Regions from separate parts of the Cellulosimicrobium sp. 72-3 genome, predicted to be linked through region 1. Evidence: riboswitches for the same ligand, from Rfam matches in the RefSeq annotation. Region 1 holds a riboswitch; each other region holds the start of a gene.

Region 1 (5,735 bases):
ACGACGACCACCGCCGCGGCGACGGCCAGCACGACGACCACGGCGACGACGTCGGGCACGCCGAGCGGGACGGGCCGCGCCGTGGTGCGCGGACCGGAGCCCAGGCCGCGCGACTCGAGCGCCACGGTCAGGCGCTCGGACCGGCGCACGGCGCCGACGAGAAGGGCGAACGCGGCGCTGCCGAGCGCGCGGGGGGACCGGGGGAGCGTGCCGGGGCGCCGCCGCGGGTCGCGCACGGCCTGGGCACAGCGGATGGTGTGCCAGGCGTCGGGCAGCTCGACGAGCAGCCGGTGGGCCGCGAGCACCGCGTACGTCCACGTCAGGGGCAGCCGCCCGTGCTGGTGGAGGCTCGTCATGAGGCGCACCGGGTCGGTCGTCACCGCGACCGTGAGCGAGAGGGCGCCGACGAGCAGCGTGCGCACCGCGAGCCCGGCGCCGATCGTCAGGCCGTCGGAGCCGACGGTGACCGGGCCCAGGTCGACCGGGTCGCCGCCGGGCCGGGTGGCGACGTTGACGACCAGCAGGCTCGTCGCGAACACCAGGAAGGGCACGTGCGCCAGGGCGAGCGTGCGCACGGGGACGCGTCCTGCGATCAGCAGCGCCACGACCGTGAGCACCCACCCGATCGCGGGGGTGTACGGGTCGGTGACGAGCAGCGCACCCGTCGACACGACGAGGACGGTCGCCAGCTTGACCGTCGGGTTCCAGCGCCCGAGGGGCGTGCTGTGCGGCGCGCTCACGGGGCGACCTCCGCGAGGGCTGCGGGCGCGGTCTCTGGGGGTTCGGCCGCGACGGCGGTGCCCGAGGCTGCGTCGAGCGCCCGGACGAGCGCGCCCGGGTCCACGCCGTGGCGGCGGCCCGTGCGGGCCCACCACGCGAGCAGGGGAGGACGGCGCAGGCGGGCGCGCCGGCACAGCGCGTCGTCGGCCAGCACGGTCGCGGGCGGCCCGAGCGCCACGAGCCGGCCACCGACGACGACGGCGACGCGGTCGGCGAGGGCCGCGACGAGCGCGAGGTCGTGCGTGACGACGACCACCGCGCCGCCCGCGTCGGCGCGCTCGCGCAGCGCGTTGGCGACGCCGTCCGCCTGGGCGCGGTCGAGCCCCGACGTGGGCTCGTCGGCGAGGAGGACGGGCGGGTCGAGCACCGTCGCCGTCGCGAGGGACAGTCGCCGCTGCTCGCCGCCGGAGAGCCGGTACGGGTTCGCGTCGGCGACGTGCGTGAGGGCGAACGCGTCGAGGGTGCGCGCGACGCGTCCGTCGACGTCGTCGAGCCGCGCGAGCCGGGCCGACCAGGCGACCTCGTCGCGGACCGTGCGCGCGAGGAGCTGGTGCTCCGGGTCCTGGAACACCATCGCGACGGGCGCGCCGGGCGCCGTCGTGACCTCGCCCGTGGTCCGTTCGAGTCCCGCCAGCCCGCGCAGGAGGGTCGACTTGCCGCCGCCGTTCGGCCCCACCACTGCGAGCACCTCGCCCGCGCGCATGTCGAGGTCGACGTCGCGCACCACCGGCGTCTCGTCCCGCCCGCGCCGCCGGCGGCCTGTCGCGGCGCGGTGCACCGCGAGGCGACGGGCACGCAAGGCGACCGGGCCGGGCGCCGCCGGGCCGGCGTCCGCGTCACGGGGGTCCGCGTCACGGGGGTCCGCGTCACGGGGGTCGACGGTGCGGGGGGCGGTGCGCGCGAGGTCGACGAGCCAGTCGTCGGTCGCGGGCGCGCCGAGCGGGCCCGGGGCTCCTGCCTGCCGGAGCCGGACGTCGAGCGGCAGCCAGCACCCGAGCTCGGCGAGCGTGGCGGCGTGCGCGCGCAGGACGGCGGTCGTGGGGCCGTGCGCGACGACGCGGCCGGTGTCGTCGAGCACGAGCGTCGCGTCCGGGAGCGTCCCGACGTCGTCGAGGCGGTGCTCGACGAGCACGACCGACCGGCCGGGGGTGTCGGGCGCGTCCCGTCCGGGCGCCCGGACGAGCCCGCCCACGAGCGTCCCGACCTCGTGCGCCGCGGCCGGGTCGAGGAACGCCGTCGGCTCGTCGAGGACCACGAGCTCGGGGTCGGCGACGAGCGCCGCCGCGAGGGCGACGCGCTGCGCCTCGCCCCCCGACAGCGCGTGGGTCGGCCGGTCGTGCAGGTGGTCCGCACCGACGGCGGCGAGCGCGGTGGCGGCGCGGGCGTCCATCGTGCGCGGGTCCGCGGCCCGGTTCTCGAGCGCGAACCGCAGCTCGTCGTCGACGCGGGCGAGGCAGAGCTGGTCGCCCGGCCGCTGCTGGACGAGGCCGACGCGCGCGGCGAGCGCCGCCGGGGTCGTGTCGCGCGGGTCGACGCCCGTCACGCGCAGGTCCCCCGCGACGGAGCCCGGCAGCGTGTGGGGCACGACGCCGACGAGCGCACGCAGCAGCGTGGACTTCCCGCAGCCCGAGGGGCCGAGCACGAGCAGCCCGGTGCCCGCGGGGACGGTGAGGGTGAGGTCGTCGAGCACGCGCGTGCCGTCGTGGCCCACGGTGACGGTCAGGCCGGCGGCGGCGACGGCGTCGGGCAGGTCGCCGGGCACGGCGTCCGGCGTGACGTCCGGTGCGGCGGTCGGTGCCTCAGCCACGGCGGTCAGCCCCGATCGCGAAGGCGTCGAGCGCGCCGGTGCGGGCGAGGGCGTCGCCGAGGAGGCGCGCCGCGATCCCGCACAGCACGACGCACGAGACGACCTGCACGCCGAGCCGGAGCATCGCGTAGTCCTGCCCGAGCCAGCCGAAGCGGACCGCGTTGAACGCGTACGTGACGAGCGCCGCGCTGACGCCCGACGCGACGAAGACCCACCAGCCGTAGCGGCGGTACCGGGTGAGGGCGAAGGGGATCTCGGCACCCACGCCCTGGACGAGCCCCACGAGGACGAGCAGCGGGCCGGCGGGCGACGCGAGGAAGACCACCTCGACGAGCGCCGCGAGCGTCTCGGTGAGGATGCCGACGCCCGGCTTGCGCACGATGTACGTCGCGAGCGGGCCGACGACGATCCACGCGCCGGCGAGCACGTTGGCGGCGAGGTCCGCGAGCGGTCCCATCGCGAGCTGGAGCGGGGCCCAGAGCTGCACGAACGCCCAGTAGACGAACCCGAACACGACCCCCAGCACGGCGACGAGGACCGTCTCGTGGAGGGTGAGGCCGCGGCGTCGGGCACGGCTCGGGGGAGCGGCGACGGCGCGGTCCCGGGGGGCGGGCGTGGGACCCACGCCGTCGGGTCGGTCGTCGGGCGTGGCGGTGGGCGGGGTCGCCCGGGGCGGCGTGGTGCGGGGCTCGGTCATGCGGTTCCCTCCGTCGGGCCCCCGGGGCGAGGGGTGCACGACGGCGCGCCACCGCGCCCCGAGCGGACGGCACGCGCGGGGCGCGGGCACGAGCGCGCAGGGGACGGTGACGTCCGCCCTGCTCCCTTCGCTGGTACGAACCAGATCAGGTTCCACGGGTCTGCAGGGGGGACGGGTGTCCGGCCTGCACTCTCAGCGCTCATGCGCTCCCCGGGGGCGTTCGGCCCGACCCTAGGGCCTGGACGCCCGCCGGACAATCCCGGCGTCTCACCCACCGGGACGCCCGGCCGCCGTGAGAAGGTGACGGCGACGAGGAGCCCGCGCGGACCGGGGACGGGCTCCGACCACGAGGGACGAGGCAGCGCGCATGACCCGAGACAACGATTCCGCCGCGGTCGCAGAGCTGGACCGCCTCGACGAGGCCGTGCGGAGCGCGCCCGCGGGCGACACGTCGGCGCAGATCGCGCTGTGGCGGCAGACGGTGCGCCTCGGCACGTGGTTCTTCATCGCGCGGGGGTCCGAGGACCAGCCCCGTCCGTACGCCGTCGCTGCGGACCAGGGGCCCATGATCTGCCTCTACAGCAGCGCCGCGCGCGCGGACGAGGCGGCCCGGGCGCTCGGTCTGGCGGACGACGAGACAGGCTCCGTGCCGCTGCTCGGGGTACCTGTGCCGGCGGCGATCGACTACGTCGCGTCCTTCGGCGCGGCCGGGGTCGTCGGTGTCGCGCTGGACCACCCGCGCATCGGCCACCACATCCCCCTCGGGAACCTGGCGCTGCTCAAGGCGTGGTCCGCCGACGGCTGACCCGCTCTTGACAGCGCGTTCGAACGTTTGTTCGAATGGCGCGATGCGGTGGGACGGACAGGTGCTCGGCGCGGACGACGGCGCGCTCCCCGGGCTGGAGCGGGTCGGCCTCGTCCGCAGCGTGCGCACGCCCGAGTTCGCGGGCATCACGTTCCACGAGGTCACGGCCAAGAGCGCGCTGTCCAAGGTGCCGGCGATGTCGCGCATGCCGTTCCGGTGGACCGTCAACCCGTACCGCGGGTGCAGCCACGCGTGCTCCTACTGCCTCGCGCCCGCCACCCCGGTGCTGCTGGCCGACGGCGCGCAACGGCCGATCGGCGAGCTGCGTGTCGGCGACGAGATCGTCGGCACCGTCCCGCACGGCGCGTACCGGCGCTACGTGCGTACCCGCGTGCTCGACCGCTGGACCACCCGCAAGCGCGCCTACCGCGTGACCCTCGCCGACGGCACGCGCCTCGTCGCGAGCGGCGACCACCGGTTCCTCACCGAGCGCGGGTGGCGCCACGTCGTCGGCGGTGCCGGGCACCGTGCCCGCCTGGCGCTCGGCGACGTACTCGTCGGGCCGGGCGCCGCGGCGCTCGCGGAGGGGCGGCCCGTCCTCGACGGCCAGGACGTCACCGGCGGCGAGGCGCTGCGCGTCGACTCCCTGGAAGCGCTCGACGGGCCGGGGGAGACGACGGAGCTGGTCGACATCACGACCGGCACGCGCGACTTCGTCGCCGCGGGGGTCGTGAGCCACAACTGCTTCGCCCGCCCCACGCACCAGTACCTCGACCTCGACGCGGGGGAGGACTTCGACCGGGAGGTCGTGGTCAAGGTCAACGTCGACGACGTGCTGCGGGCCGAGCTCGCCCGCCCGTCCTGGGCGCGCGAGGCCGTCGCGCTCGGCACCAACACCGACCCGTACCAGCGCGCCGAGGGGCGCTACCGCCTCATGCCCGGCATCATCGACGCGCTCGCCGGGTCGGGCACGCCGCTGTCCGTGCTGACCAAGGGCACGCTCCTGCGCCGGGACCTGCCCCTGCTCGTCGACGCCGCCTCGCGCGTCGAGGTCGGGATCGGCGTGTCCCTCGCGCTCCTGGACCCCGAGCTCCAGGCGAGCGTCGAGCCGGGCACGCCCTCGCCGCGCGCGCGGCTCGACCTCGTCCGCACGGTCCGGGAGGCCGGTCTGCCGTGCGGCGTCATGGTCGCTCCCGTGCTGCCGTGGCTCACCGACTCGACCCGCGCGCTCACCGAGCTGCTCGACGCCGTCAAGGATGCGGGCGCGACGGGCGTCACGGTGCTGCCGCTGCACCTCAAGCCCGGCACACGCGAGTGGTACATGGGCTGGCTCGCGCGCGAGCACCCGCGCCTCGTCCCCGGGTACGAGCGCGTGTACGCCCGCGGCACGTACGCCTCGACGGCGTACCGGTCCTGGCTGTGGGACCGGGTGCGGCCGATGCTCGAGGCGCGCGGGTTCGGGGTCGCGGGGCACCGCGGCCCCGCGGGCGTCGAGGGCCGGTTCCGCCGCGGCGAGCCCGGCGACCGGCACCGCCGGTCAGGACCGCCGACGGACGGTGCCTACCCGGCCGGCAGCCTCGCCGTCGACCCGGCGCCGCAGGACGCGCGCGACGGCCACGGCGGGGCGCTCGCGGGCATGCCCGTGG
Region 2 (5,735 bases), 1.2 Mb from region 1:
CTCTGGAACCATGCCTCAGAATGACCTGACCTCGGTCAGCCGTGCCCAGACCGCTTCGCCGCGGCCCCGCAAGGTGCCCCGCGTCGTCGTCCTCGGCGGCGGCTCCGTGGGTCTGTACGCCGCCCGCCGGCTGCGCAAGAAGCTCGGTCGCCGCGAGGCGGCGATCGTCGTCGTCGACCCGCGCCCGTACATGACGTACGCGCCGTTCCTCCCCGAGGCGGCCGCGGGCTCGATCGACGGCCGCGACGTCGTCGCGCCGCACCGCCGTGCGCTCAAGGGCGTCGACGTGCTCCAGGGCAAGGTCGTCTCGATCGACCACACGGACCGCCGCGTGACGATCCACCCGGAGGAGGGCGACGACTACTCGGTCACGTACGACCACCTGATCGTCGGCCTCGGCTCGGTGTCGCGCACGCTGCCCATCCCGGGCCTGGCGGAGAACGCGATCGGCTTCAAGAACGTGGAGGAGGCCATCGCGGTCCGCAACCACGTGCTCAACCGCATGGACGTCGCGTCGTCCACGTGGGACGAGAAGCTGCGTCGCCGCATGCTGACGTTCACGTTCGTCGGCGGCGGGTTCGCGGGCATCGAGGCGCTGGCCGAGATCGAGGACATGGCCCGCTACGCGACGCGCAACTACGCGACGATCGAGGAGAAGGACCTCCGCTTCGTCATGATCGAGGGCGCGGGCCGCATCCTGCCCGAGCTCAGCGAGCCCATGGCGCAGTACGCGCTCGACGAGCTGAAGAAGCGCGGCATCGAGTTCCACCTCAGCACGTTCCTGTCGTCGTGCGTGGACGGCCACGTCGTCACGTCGACCGGGGTCGAGTTCGACTCCGACACGATCGTCTGGACCGCGGGCGTCAAGGCGAACCCGGTCCTCAAGGAGTCGTCCGACCTCCCGGTCGACAAGCTGGGCCGCATCACCGTGCTGCCGACGCTCCAGGTCGCGGACGCCGACGGCAACGTCGTGCCGAACGCGTGGGCCGCGGGCGACTGCGCCGCCGTCCCGGACGTGCTGAACCCGGGCAAGTTCTGCCCGCCGAACGCGCAGCACGCCATCCGTGAGGCCACGCGCCTCGCCGACAACCTCGCGCTCGAGCTGCACAGCGAGCCGCCGGTCGAGTACCGCCACAAGAGCGTCGGTACGGTCGCGTCGCTCGGCCTGTACAAGGGCGTGGCGGAGCTGTTCGGCGTGTTCAAGCTCCGTGGGACGCTCGCGTGGCTCATGCACCGCAGCTACCACGTCATGGCGATGCCGACGGGAAACCGCAAGATCCGCATCTTCATCGGCTGGATCGGCCAGTTCCTCATGGGCCGCGAGCTCGTGTCGCTCGGCTCGCTGCACGACCCGCGCGCGGAGTTCCGCGCCGCGTCCGTCCCGCCCAAGAAGGACGGCGACCCGGTCAAGCAGACCGCGCAGGGCTCGGCGGCCGCGGCGGAGTCCGGTGCGGGCACCGTCGACGCCGACGACCGGACGCCGGCGGCGAAGGCCTCCTGAGGTCGCGGCCGGGCCCCGGCCCGGCCGTCGTGCCCGACGACGAGGGGCGAGCCGCGCGTGCGGCTCGCCCCTCGTCGCGTCCAGGTCCCGGGCGGGCGGCCGTCGTGCCGACGGGCCCGGAGAGCGCCGCGCGCGCGGTAGATTCGGCCCGCGCCCCCATGGCCCAACTGGCAGAGGCGGCCGGCTTAAACCCGGCGTGTTCCGGGTTCGAGTCCCGGTGGGGGCACCATGCCGACGGGCGGTCGGCTCCGCGGCGCCAGGCCTCCCCGGGCTAGGACAGCCCCGTCGGGCCCTCCGGCTCGGCCGGGGGAGCGGCCTCCTGGCCGAGGATCACGACGGTGCCGTCCGGGTCCTGTACGCGCGCGACGCGCTCGCCCCACGGCTGGTCCGCGGGCGGTTCCAGGACGGGCACGCCCGCGGCCGCGAGGTGCTCGACGGCGCGGTCGCAGTCGTCGACGTACACCCACAGCACGACGCGGGTGTCCGCCGGAGGCGGGTCGCCCTGCCCGAGCCCGAGCGGTGACCCGCCCACGCGCACGCTCACGTAGACGGGCGGGCCGTCGTCGGGGAACGCGTACTCGACCGTCCCGCGCAGCAGGTCGCGGTAGAAGCCGAGGGACCGGTCGAGGTCGGCCACGGTGAGGACGGGGAAGAGGCTGCGGAACACGGTCGCTCCTCGGTGCGCTCGGCGGGTCCTCCCATCGTGCGCCTCGTGCCCCGGCCGCGCGCCCCGTGCCCGGGGCGCCGCGCCTCAGCGCGCGAGCAGCTCCTCGGTCGTGGTGCCGGGGACGGACAGCGTCACGCGCGTGCCCCACGGGTCGTGCACGACGACGGAGCGGCCGTCGTCCGCGTGCTCCAGCCCGCGGGAACGGAGGCGGGCGACGAGCGCGTCGAGGTCCTCGCGGCCCGGCACCGTGACGGCGACGTCGCCGAGCCCGAGGCTCGCGGCGCGGGGCCCGGCGCCCGCGCTGTTCCACACGTTCATCGCGACGTGGTGGTGGTACCCGCCCGCGGACGCGAAGAGCGCCCCGCTGTACCCGGTGAGCGTCGCCTCGAAGCCGACGGCGTCGACGTAGAAGGCGTGGGCGGTCGCGACGTCGCCGACCTGCAGGTGCACGTGGCCGACGCGGCCCGCGAGCGAGGGGCCGGCGTCGAACGTCTCCTGGTCGAGGTGCGTGCGCAGGTAGGCGTTCGGGTCGAGGAACGTCGTCGTCATGAGGATCTGGCCGTGCTCGCGCACCCACGTCTCGCGGGGGCGGTCGGTGTAGAGCTCGACGCCGTTGCCCTCGGGGTCGGTGAAGTAGAACGCCTCGCTGACGAGGTGGTCGCTCGACCCGACGAAGGTGCCGCGGCGGTCCTGCGCGGCGCGGTAGACGGTCGCGGCGAGGCTCGGGCCGTCGTCGAACAGGAAGGCCGTGTGGAACAGGCCGGCCTGGCGCGGGTCGACGGGCGGCAGCCCGGGCGTGTGCACGAGGCGCAGCATGGGTGTGCGGCCGCGGCCCAGCACACGGTGCACCTCGGCGCCGCGCGACCGCTCCTCGAGCGGGGCGAGGGCGAACGCGCCCGTGTAGTACGAGGTCATGAGCTCGAGGTCGCCCACGCGCAGCGTGACGGCGTCCATGCTCGTGGACGGGGACAGGAGGCGGTCGGTCGGCGCGCCCGGCGTGCTCGTGGTCATGTCTGCTCCAACTTGTTGTCGCTACAACTATATTCCCACACCGTGGCGAGGGCTCCCGCACCGGCGCCGTCCTTGCTAGGGTCGGCGCGAACCACGCGGGGCGTCCCGCCCGGGCCACGGCCCGGGCCGAGGGACTGAGACGAGCGGTACGGCCGCCCGGACCCGTCGAACCTGATCTCGCTAGCACGAGCGGAGGAACGTGGGCATGACGACGCCTGCTGCCATCACCCTGAACCCTGTCCTCGCGGACGACCCGACCGCGCTCGTCCGGCAGGAGGAGACCGGCTTCACCGCCGACCTCGCCCGCCGGTACGCGGACCTCTTCGAGACGTTCTACGACCACCCCTTCCTGGCCGGGCTGCGCGACGGCTCCGTCGAGCCCGCCGCGGTCCGCCACTACGTGGGCCAGGACCACCAGTACCTCACGGCCTACCTGCGCTGCTACGGCCTCGGCATGGCCCTCGCGCCCGACCGGTCGTGGGCGGCCTACTTCCACGACAAGGCCGGCTTCCTCCTCGACGACGAGTCGCACGCGCACCACGCGATGTGCGACTTCCTCGGGGTGACGTACGAGGAGGCGCAGACGCACCGCCTCGCGCCCAGCGCGCAGGCCTACGTCGACCACATGACGGCGGCCGGCCGCGACTCGCTCGGCGTGCTGCTCGCCGCGCTGCTGCCGTGCCCGTGGACCTACATCTGGTCCGCGCGGCGCTTCTGGCTCGGCGAGCGCCAGACGACGCCCGGCGCCCTCGGCGACGACCACCCGCTCGCGGGCTGGTGGCAGTTCTACGCGGCCGAGCGCACCGAGGACGTCCTCACCGACCTGCGCGCACGCCTGGACGCGCTCGCCGCGGACGCGGGCGAGGCGGAGCGCGCGCGCATGGAGCGCGCGTTCGAGCTGAGCTGCCGCCACGAGATCCGCTTCTGGCAGATGGCCTGGTCGCTCGAGCGCTGGTGACCCGCCCGGCCGGGCGCGCGGCCGACGTCGCGCCGTGCGCCCGGCCTTACGCCAGCAGCAGATACCCACCCGGGTGCCTCGGCACCCGGGTGGGCCGCGGGTAGCGTGAACGCATGGACGCGACGAGCGCGGTGCCGGGCACGCTGCCGAACGTGGTGCCGGACGGGGTGATGCCGAGCCCCCGCTCCCGGGCGGGCGGGCGGGCGGAGCCCCTCCTGCGCCACGTCATCGGGGGGATCCTGCGGCGGGCGCGGCTCGCGCAGGGGCGCACGCTCGTCGACGTCGCGGCCGCCGCGCGCGTCTCCACCGCCTACCTGTCCGAGGTGGAGCGCGGGCGCAAGGAGGCGTCGTCCGAGGTCCTCGCCGCCGTGTGCGGCGCCCTCGGCCTGCGGCTCGTCGACCTCGTCGCCCGCACGGGCGAGGAGCTCCGGCCGCTCGCGCCCGTCCGCGTGCTGTCCTCCGCGCGAGAGCGCGGTGCCCTCTCCGCGCCACGGCACGTCGCCCCGGTGGGCGAGCCCGTGCGGGACCTCCCCGTCGCCGAGACCTTGGGCCGTCCGACAGCGCGCGCCGGCGACGTCCTGCTCCTCGCGGCCTGAGCGACCGTCCCCGCCGTGCCGCGTGTCGTGCGCGGGCCGGGCGTCGTGCGCGCCGCTACCGTCGGTCCATGACGGAGCCGCAGACCGCGCACGGCACGGCAGCCCAGGACGTCCCGGCCCTCCAGGACCTCGTCGACGACGCCGCGTTCCTCTCCCACGAGCACCAGCTCCACCTGACGGACCTCCACGGCGACGACGCCTGGGCCGCCGACCTGACCACCGGGGTCTTCACCTTCACCGCGCCCGACGGCGGGACCGCGACGTCCCGCCTCCAGTTCCTCGGCACGGCCGCGCCGGGGCCGGGCACGTGGATGTGGGCGTGGCAGAACGTCAACGGCTTCCCCGAGGCCGTGCTCACCGCCGCCGAGAGCACGCGCCGGACCGGGCTGCGCGAGGCCGCCGAGCCGGAGCTCCCGCTGGCCGACGACCTCGCTCACCGGCTCGCGCTCGCGGCCAAGGCGGTGACCGGCTCGTTCGCCCACTACAGCGCTCCCGTCGGCGGCGGCACGCGCGCGTGGTTCCTCCTGGACGACGCCGACCTCGCCCTGCCCGCCCCGAGCGTGCCGCGCGTCGTGCGCACGCTGAGCGAGGGGCTGCTGTCCGTCACGGTCGTCGACCACCGGCGCGCCGTCGCGTCCTACGCGAGCGCGCGCGGCCTGCCGGCCGTGGAGGACGGGACCGGCGCCGTCGTGCTGGACGTGCCCGACGGCACCGTGACCGTGCGGTTCGACGAGCGCGGACGGATCGCGGGCATCTCCGCGTCGTCCGGGCGGACCGCCGCGCCCGAGGCCGCCGCGCCCCTGGCCGCCGAGCCCGAGGCCGCAGCGGCGGAGCCCGAGGCCGCGGCGGCGGAGCCCGCGATGCCGGAGCCCGCCGCGGCAGACCCTGCGGCCTCGGCGCCGACGGCGCCCGCGCTCACCGTCCCGGAGTCGCCGGCGGAGGAGCCGGCCGCGCCGGAGCCTGCGCCCGCGGAGCAGGAGCCCGCCGCGCCCGAGCCGACGC
Region 3 (5,735 bases), 160 kb from region 1:
GGCAAGGTGCTGCTCCGTCCCGCCGGGGCGGACGACGCTCACGCCACCACGACCGGGACCACGACCGGCACGACGACCGGGACCGCGTGAGCTGGGACTGGGTGCCGCCGCGCCCGGGCGAGGAGGACGGCTCCGACGGCGGCCCCTCCCCCGCGCTGCGCCGCACCGTGACGGTGCTCGCCGTGCTGCTCACCGCGGTGTTCATCGTCTACTACGTGACCGTGGCGGTGCGCCAGCAGGCCGACGCGTGCGTCGCCGACCGGCCCGCGGGCGTCGCGGTGCAGGACGTCGAGGCACGGTGGCGCTGGGTGCCGCCGGGCTACGCGTGCGAGTACGCCACCGCCGACCAGGACGTCGCCCGCGCCTGACCCGCCCGGCATCCCCCACCACCACCGACGAGGACCGATGACCGACCTGCACGACCGCCCCCTGACCCTGCTCGGCGCCTATGCCCTCGCCGGCGTCCCCGACCCGGGCGGCTGGTACGCCGCCCTCGACGAGGACGGCCTCGGCGGCCTCGAGCACCCCGTCGACCCGGACGACACGGATGCGCTCGCGACGACCGCGGCCGCGCTCCCGGCGCACTGGGCGCTGCTGCCGACGACGGTCGCCGCGACGGCCCGCCGCGCCACGGCCGACCGCTCCTACGGCCTCGCGTCCGACGACGAGGAGGGTCGGTGCGAGGCGGTCGACGGCGTCGCGCGCGTCCTCGCGGCCGTGACGCGGCTCGCCGAGGCGGAGGGTCGACGACGCGTCGTCGCGGTCGAGCTCCAGTCCGCGCCCGGTCCCGGCCGCGGGTCCGGCGCGGCGCTCGCGCGCAGCCTCACCGAGCTGGCCGCCGTCGCGCCCGCCGGGCTGCCGCTCGTGGTGGAGCACTGCGACGCGCCCCGCCCGTGGGGCGTCGCGGAGAAGGGCTTCCTCGCGCTCGACGACGAGATCGCCGCCGTCGCGCGCGCGGCCCGGGACACGGGCCACCCCCTGCACGTCGGGCTCAACTGGGGTCGGTCCGCCATCGAGGGGCGCAGCGCCGCGACGCCCGTCGAGCACGCGCGGGCGGCCGCCGGCGCGGGCCTCCTCGCGAGCGCGATGCTCTCCGGTGCCGCCGGCCGGCCCGGCCGGTGGGGCGCGCCGTGGGCGGACGCGCACGTGCCGCCCCACGGCCCGGACCCCGCGCTCCCCGGCCCGGACGAGTCGATGCTCGGCCCGGCCGAGGTGCGCGAGTTCCTCGCCGCGGCGGGGCCCGTCCCGCTCGTCGGCGCCAAGGTGACCACGCGGCCCGCGGACGCCCCGCCCGCGCAGCGCCTCGCCGTCGCGCGCGCGACGCTCGCCGTGCTCCGCGACGCGCTGGCCGATCTCGACACCGACCGCGGAGTCGGCCGCAGGGCCGACCACGCACCGAGCCGCCCCACGGCCTGAGCGCGTCCCGCGGGCCGGGGCCAGGCACGTCGCAGCAGCCCGGGCTCGGCCGGTCGGCCCAGGCTCAGCCCCGCCGCACGGGCGCCGAGCGGTGCAGGTGGTCCACGGGCCCCCGGCCCGTCCCCACCCGCAGCGCGGCGCCGGCACGCAGCGCGCCCGTGAGCCACTCCTTCGCCTCGCGCGCGGACTCCTCCCAGCTCGCGCGCTGCGGCCGCAGCGCCGCGAGCGCCGCCGAGAGCGAGCACCCCGTGCCGTGGGTGTGGGGCGTGTCGACGCGCTCGGCGTCGAACGTCGTGACGGTGACCGCCCCCGGCGCGCGGCCCGTCGTCGGCCCGGGCGCGGGGACGACGAGCGCGTCGGGCGACGTGCGTCCGGTGAGGTGACCGCCCTTGAGCAGCACGACGGCGTCGCTCGCGGTCGCGTACGACGTCGCCTGGTGCAGGGCGTCGTCCCACGTCGTCGCGGGCTCCTGCCCGCCGAGGACGGCGAGCTCGGGCAGGTTCGGCGTGACGACGTCGGCGCGCGCCGCGAGGTCGCGCACGGCCTGCTCGGCACCCGCGTCGAGCAGGCGGTGGCCGGACGTCGCGACCATCACCGGGTCCAGGACGACCCAGGGCCGCGGAGCACCCGTGGCGGCGCGCGCCGCGGCGAGGTCGTCGAGCCACTCCCCGACGGCGCGGGCGTTCGCCTCGTCCGCGACCATGCCGATCTTCACGGCATCGACGTCGACGTCGTCGGACACGGCGTCGAGCTGCGCGCGCAGGAACGCCGGCCCGGGGACGTGCACCGACCGCACGCCGTGGGTGTTCTGCGCGACGAGCGCCGTGGTGACGGCCATGCCGTAGGCGCCGTGCGCGCAGAACGCCTTGAGGTCGGCCTGGATCCCGGCGCCGCCGGTCGGGTCGGTCCCCGCGACGGAGAGCACGCGGGGGCGGGACGGTGCCGGGTCGGGCCCACGGCCCGGGTCGGGTCGGTGATCACGGTCCGCGGGGGCGGGGACCGGGTCGGAGGTGTGCCGAGGCAGGGCGAGCGTCATCGCGCGGACATCCCTTCGCTGGTACGAGCCAGATCAGGTTCGACGGGTCTCATCTCAGCCCCGGTGCGGGGCACCCCGTGTCGCGGGCCATGCTACGCGGCGACCCGTGCGCTTTTCACCCGCCCCGACGCGTGAGACGACGCGCGTGCGCGCGTCTTTCCGGGTATGACGCAGCACGTCGCCCCCGCGACCCGCCCCTTCCTGCCGGACGCGCCCGTCCCGGTCCAGGTGCCCGCCCTCTGCACGACGTTCGACCGCGACGGCCGGCGGGTCGTGCTCACGGGCGTCGTCACGCACGACGCAGGCGGGCTCGTGGCGTTCGAGTACGAGCACCCCGAGCGGGGCCTGTGGCACGTGTGGGTCGACCGGGACACGTGCGTCCCGCTGTGACCCGGTGCCCGGACGCACGGACGCCGCCCGACCGGGGGGTCGGGCGGCGTCGGCCGTGCGGGGTGCGTGCGCTCAGCGGGCGGGGAGCTCTCCCGGCATCGGGTCGTCGGCGCCCCAGCGCGTGACGCGCAGCCGACGGCCGTCCGGCCCGGGCAGCGCGACGCCCGCGCGGGCGGCCTCCTGGGCGGCCGCGCGGAGCGACCCGGGCGAGTCGTGCGTCACGCGCACGAACGCCCCCGAGAACGCGTCGAGCTCGCCGCGGGCGATCGCGACGACCATCTCGACCGTGCGCTCGACGGGCGTCCACTCCGTGCGACCCTCGTGCATGACCATGGACGCCGTCATGTCGGTCTGCACGACGCCCGGCGACACCTCGAAGGTCCGCAGCCCGAGCGCGTGGCCCGAGCGGTGGAGGTTCGCCCCGAGGCGCAGCAGCGCCGTCTTGCTCGCGTTGTACGCGCTCGCGCCCTCCATGTCGTGAGAGCCCGCGCCGCTGTTGAGGTCGACGACGCGGCCGCCGCCGCGCGCGAGCATCCCGGGGACGACCGCGCGCGCGAGCAGGAACGGCCCGCGCACGTTGGTCTCCAGGACGGCCCACCACTCGTCGGGGTCCGCCTCCCAGAGCGGCACCTCGGCGTCGACCCGGCCCGCGTTGTTGACGAGCAGGTCCACGCTCCCGAGCGCGGCCTCGACCTCGCGGACGGCCGCGGCCACCGCCGCCGCGTCGGTCACGTCCGCCGTGACGACGACGGCCCGGCCCGCGCCGGCGAGCGCGGCGATCTCGTCGGCCACCCCGGCGAGCCGGCCCGCGTCGCGCGCGAGGAGCGCGACGTCGAGACCGGCCGCGGCGAGCCCGACGGCGACCGCGCGGCCGATGCCGCGCGACGCCCCGGTGACGAGCGCGGTGCGCGCGGGCACCACGTCCGGCGTCGTGCCCTCCCCCGGTGCGTCGCTCATGCGCGCAGCTCCGCCCCGACGCGCTCGCGCGCGGCGGCCACGGCGCCCTGCCGGACCCGCGCGACGTCGTCGGCGGTGAGGGTGCGGTCCGCGGCGCGCAGCCGCAGCGAGAACGCGAGCGACTTGCGCCCGGCGCCCACCTGCTCGCCCGTGAAGACGTCGAACAGCACGACCTCCTCGGCGAGCTCGCCGGCGCCCTCGACGACCGCGGCGCGCAGCGCCTCGGCCGGCACGTCGGCGGCGACGACGAACGCGAGGTCCTCCTTCGCCGCCGGGAACCCGGAGACCGGGGTCGCCTGGACGGGCTCGTCGGACGCACCTGCGACGAGCGCCGACAGGTCGAGCTCGAACGCTACGGAGCGGGCGGGCAGGCCGACGTTCTCGAGCACCTTGGGGTGCAGCTCGCCCGCGTGCCCGACGACCGTCCCGTCGGCGAGCTCGAGGCGCGCGCAGCGCCCGGGGTGGAACGGGGCCCGCGCGGTGTCGGCGACCACGCGCACGGCGTCGTCCCCCCGCAGGCCGGCGCGGTCCGCGACCAGGCGCGCCGCGTCGAGCGCGTCCGTCCAGTCCGCCGGCCGGCCGGGGCCCCACCAGCCCGCCCGCTCGCGACGACCGACCAGGACGCCCGCGACGTGGCGCGGCTGCGCCGGGAGCGCGGCCTCGATCGCGGCGAGGTCGTCGTCGGAGGGACGCACCCCGCCGGGCAGCGACGGCGCGGCCGGGGCGCCCGGGCGCGGGTGCGTCACGAGCCCGACCTCGAACACGGCGACGTCCCCGAGCCCGCGGCCCACGTTGCGGCGCGTGGTCTCCAGGAGCGTGCTCAGCACGTCCGTGCGCATCAGGGGACGGTCGTCGGCCAGCGGGTTGAGCAGGCGCAGCGCCCGGCGGCGCTCGTCGTCCGCGGGGATCCGCAGCGCGTCGAGCTCGCCCTCGCCGACGAACGGGTAGCTCAGCGTCTCGACGAAGCCGTGCTCGGCGAGCGCGCGAGCGACCGAGCGGCGCACGCGCTGCTCGCGCGTGAGCCCGCGGCCGCCGGGCGCCGCGGGGAGCACCGACGGGATCTCGTCGTACCCGACGAGGCGCGCGACCTCCTCGACCAGCTCGGCCGGCTCGGTGAGGTCGGGGCGCCACGACGGCGGGGTCACGACGACGACGCCCGTCGCGGCGGCGTCGTCCGCGTCGACCGTGCACCCGATCGCCCCGAGCGTCCCGACGACCTGCTCGAGCGTGTACGGCACGCCGACGAGACGCTCGGCCTCGCCGACGGGCAGGTGGATCGGCGTGGGCGCGGTCACGCGGTCGAGGTCGCTGACGGCCGGGTCGGCGGTCCCGCCGCCGAGCTCGACGAGCAGGTCGACGACGCGCTGCGCCGCGACCGCGGGCAGCAGCGGGTCCACCCCGCGCTCGAACCGCTTCGCGGCCTCGCTCGACAGCTTGTGGCGGCGCGACGTGCGCGCGACCGTCACGGGGTCGAAGTGGGCGGCCTCGACGAGCACCGCCGTCGTCTCCGGCCCGACCTCCGAGGAGGCACCGCCCATGACGCCGGCGAGACCCAGCACGCGCGCGCCGCGCGCACCGTCGGGGCTGTCGGTGATGAGCAGGTCCTCCGGGTCGAGCGCGCGGTCCACGTCGTCGAGCGTCGTGAGCCGCTCGCCCGGAGCGGCGCGCCGCACCACGACGGGGGCCGCGACCTTCTCGAGGTCGTACGCGTGCAGCGGCTGCCCGAGGTCGAGCATGACGTAGTTCGTCACGTCGACCGCGAGCGAGATGGGCCGCATGCCCGACGCCGTGAGGCGGCGCTGCATCCACGCCGGCGTCTGCGCCGCGGGGTCGAGCCCGCGCACGACGCGCGTGACGAACCGGTCGCACCCGACGACGCCGTGGACCGGCGCCGCGTCGTCGACCTCGACGGGGAAGCCGTCGGGCGTCGCCGCGG

What was found. Region 1 has a riboswitch for thiamine pyrophosphate ahead of HKK73_RS09145 (ECF transporter S component). Riboswitches for the same ligand answer to the same signal wherever they lie in the genome.
Region 2: linked by a shared signal. The riboswitch ahead of HKK73_RS14450 (TenA family protein) and the one ahead of HKK73_RS09145 (ECF transporter S component) in region 1 are both predicted to bind thiamine pyrophosphate.
Region 3: linked by a shared signal. The riboswitch ahead of thiD (bifunctional hydroxymethylpyrimidine kinase/phosphomethylpyrimidine kinase) and the one ahead of HKK73_RS09145 (ECF transporter S component) in region 1 are both predicted to bind thiamine pyrophosphate.

Annotation. Positions count from the first base shown of each region.
Region 1 is NZ_CP053419.1:2,016,918-2,022,652, forward strand. It holds gene HKK73_RS09135 (energy-coupling factor transporter transmembrane protein EcfT) at 1-740, opposite strand, end outside; gene HKK73_RS09140 (ABC transporter ATP-binding protein) at 737-2,587, opposite strand; gene HKK73_RS09145 (ECF transporter S component) at 2,580-3,284, opposite strand; TPP riboswitch at 3,388-3,507, opposite strand; gene HKK73_RS09150 (hypothetical protein) at 3,652-4,089, shown strand; gene HKK73_RS09155 (Rv2578c family radical SAM protein) at 4,133-5,735, shown strand, end outside.
Region 2 is NZ_CP053419.1:3,223,115-3,228,849, reverse strand. It holds gene HKK73_RS14470 (NAD(P)/FAD-dependent oxidoreductase) at 11-1,501, shown strand; tRNA gene HKK73_RS14465 (tRNA-Leu) at 1,654-1,730, shown strand; gene HKK73_RS14460 (glyoxalase/bleomycin resistance/extradiol dioxygenase family protein) at 1,773-2,168, opposite strand; gene HKK73_RS14455 (VOC family protein) at 2,253-3,179, opposite strand; TPP riboswitch at 3,266-3,394, shown strand; gene HKK73_RS14450 (TenA family protein) at 3,385-4,137, shown strand; gene HKK73_RS19370 (helix-turn-helix domain-containing protein) at 4,251-4,733, shown strand; gene HKK73_RS14440 (DUF6882 domain-containing protein) at 4,802-5,735, shown strand, end outside.
Region 3 is NZ_CP053419.1:1,854,676-1,860,410, reverse strand. It holds gene HKK73_RS08415 (quinone oxidoreductase) at 1-90, shown strand, start outside; gene HKK73_RS08410 (hypothetical protein) at 87-368, shown strand; gene HKK73_RS08405 (DUF4862 family protein) at 406-1,416, shown strand; gene thiD (bifunctional hydroxymethylpyrimidine kinase/phosphomethylpyrimidine kinase) at 1,481-2,341, opposite strand; TPP riboswitch at 2,446-2,540, opposite strand; gene HKK73_RS08395 (hypothetical protein) at 2,618-2,842, shown strand; gene HKK73_RS08390 (SDR family oxidoreductase) at 2,915-3,799, opposite strand; gene pheT (phenylalanine--tRNA ligase subunit beta) at 3,796-5,735, opposite strand, start outside.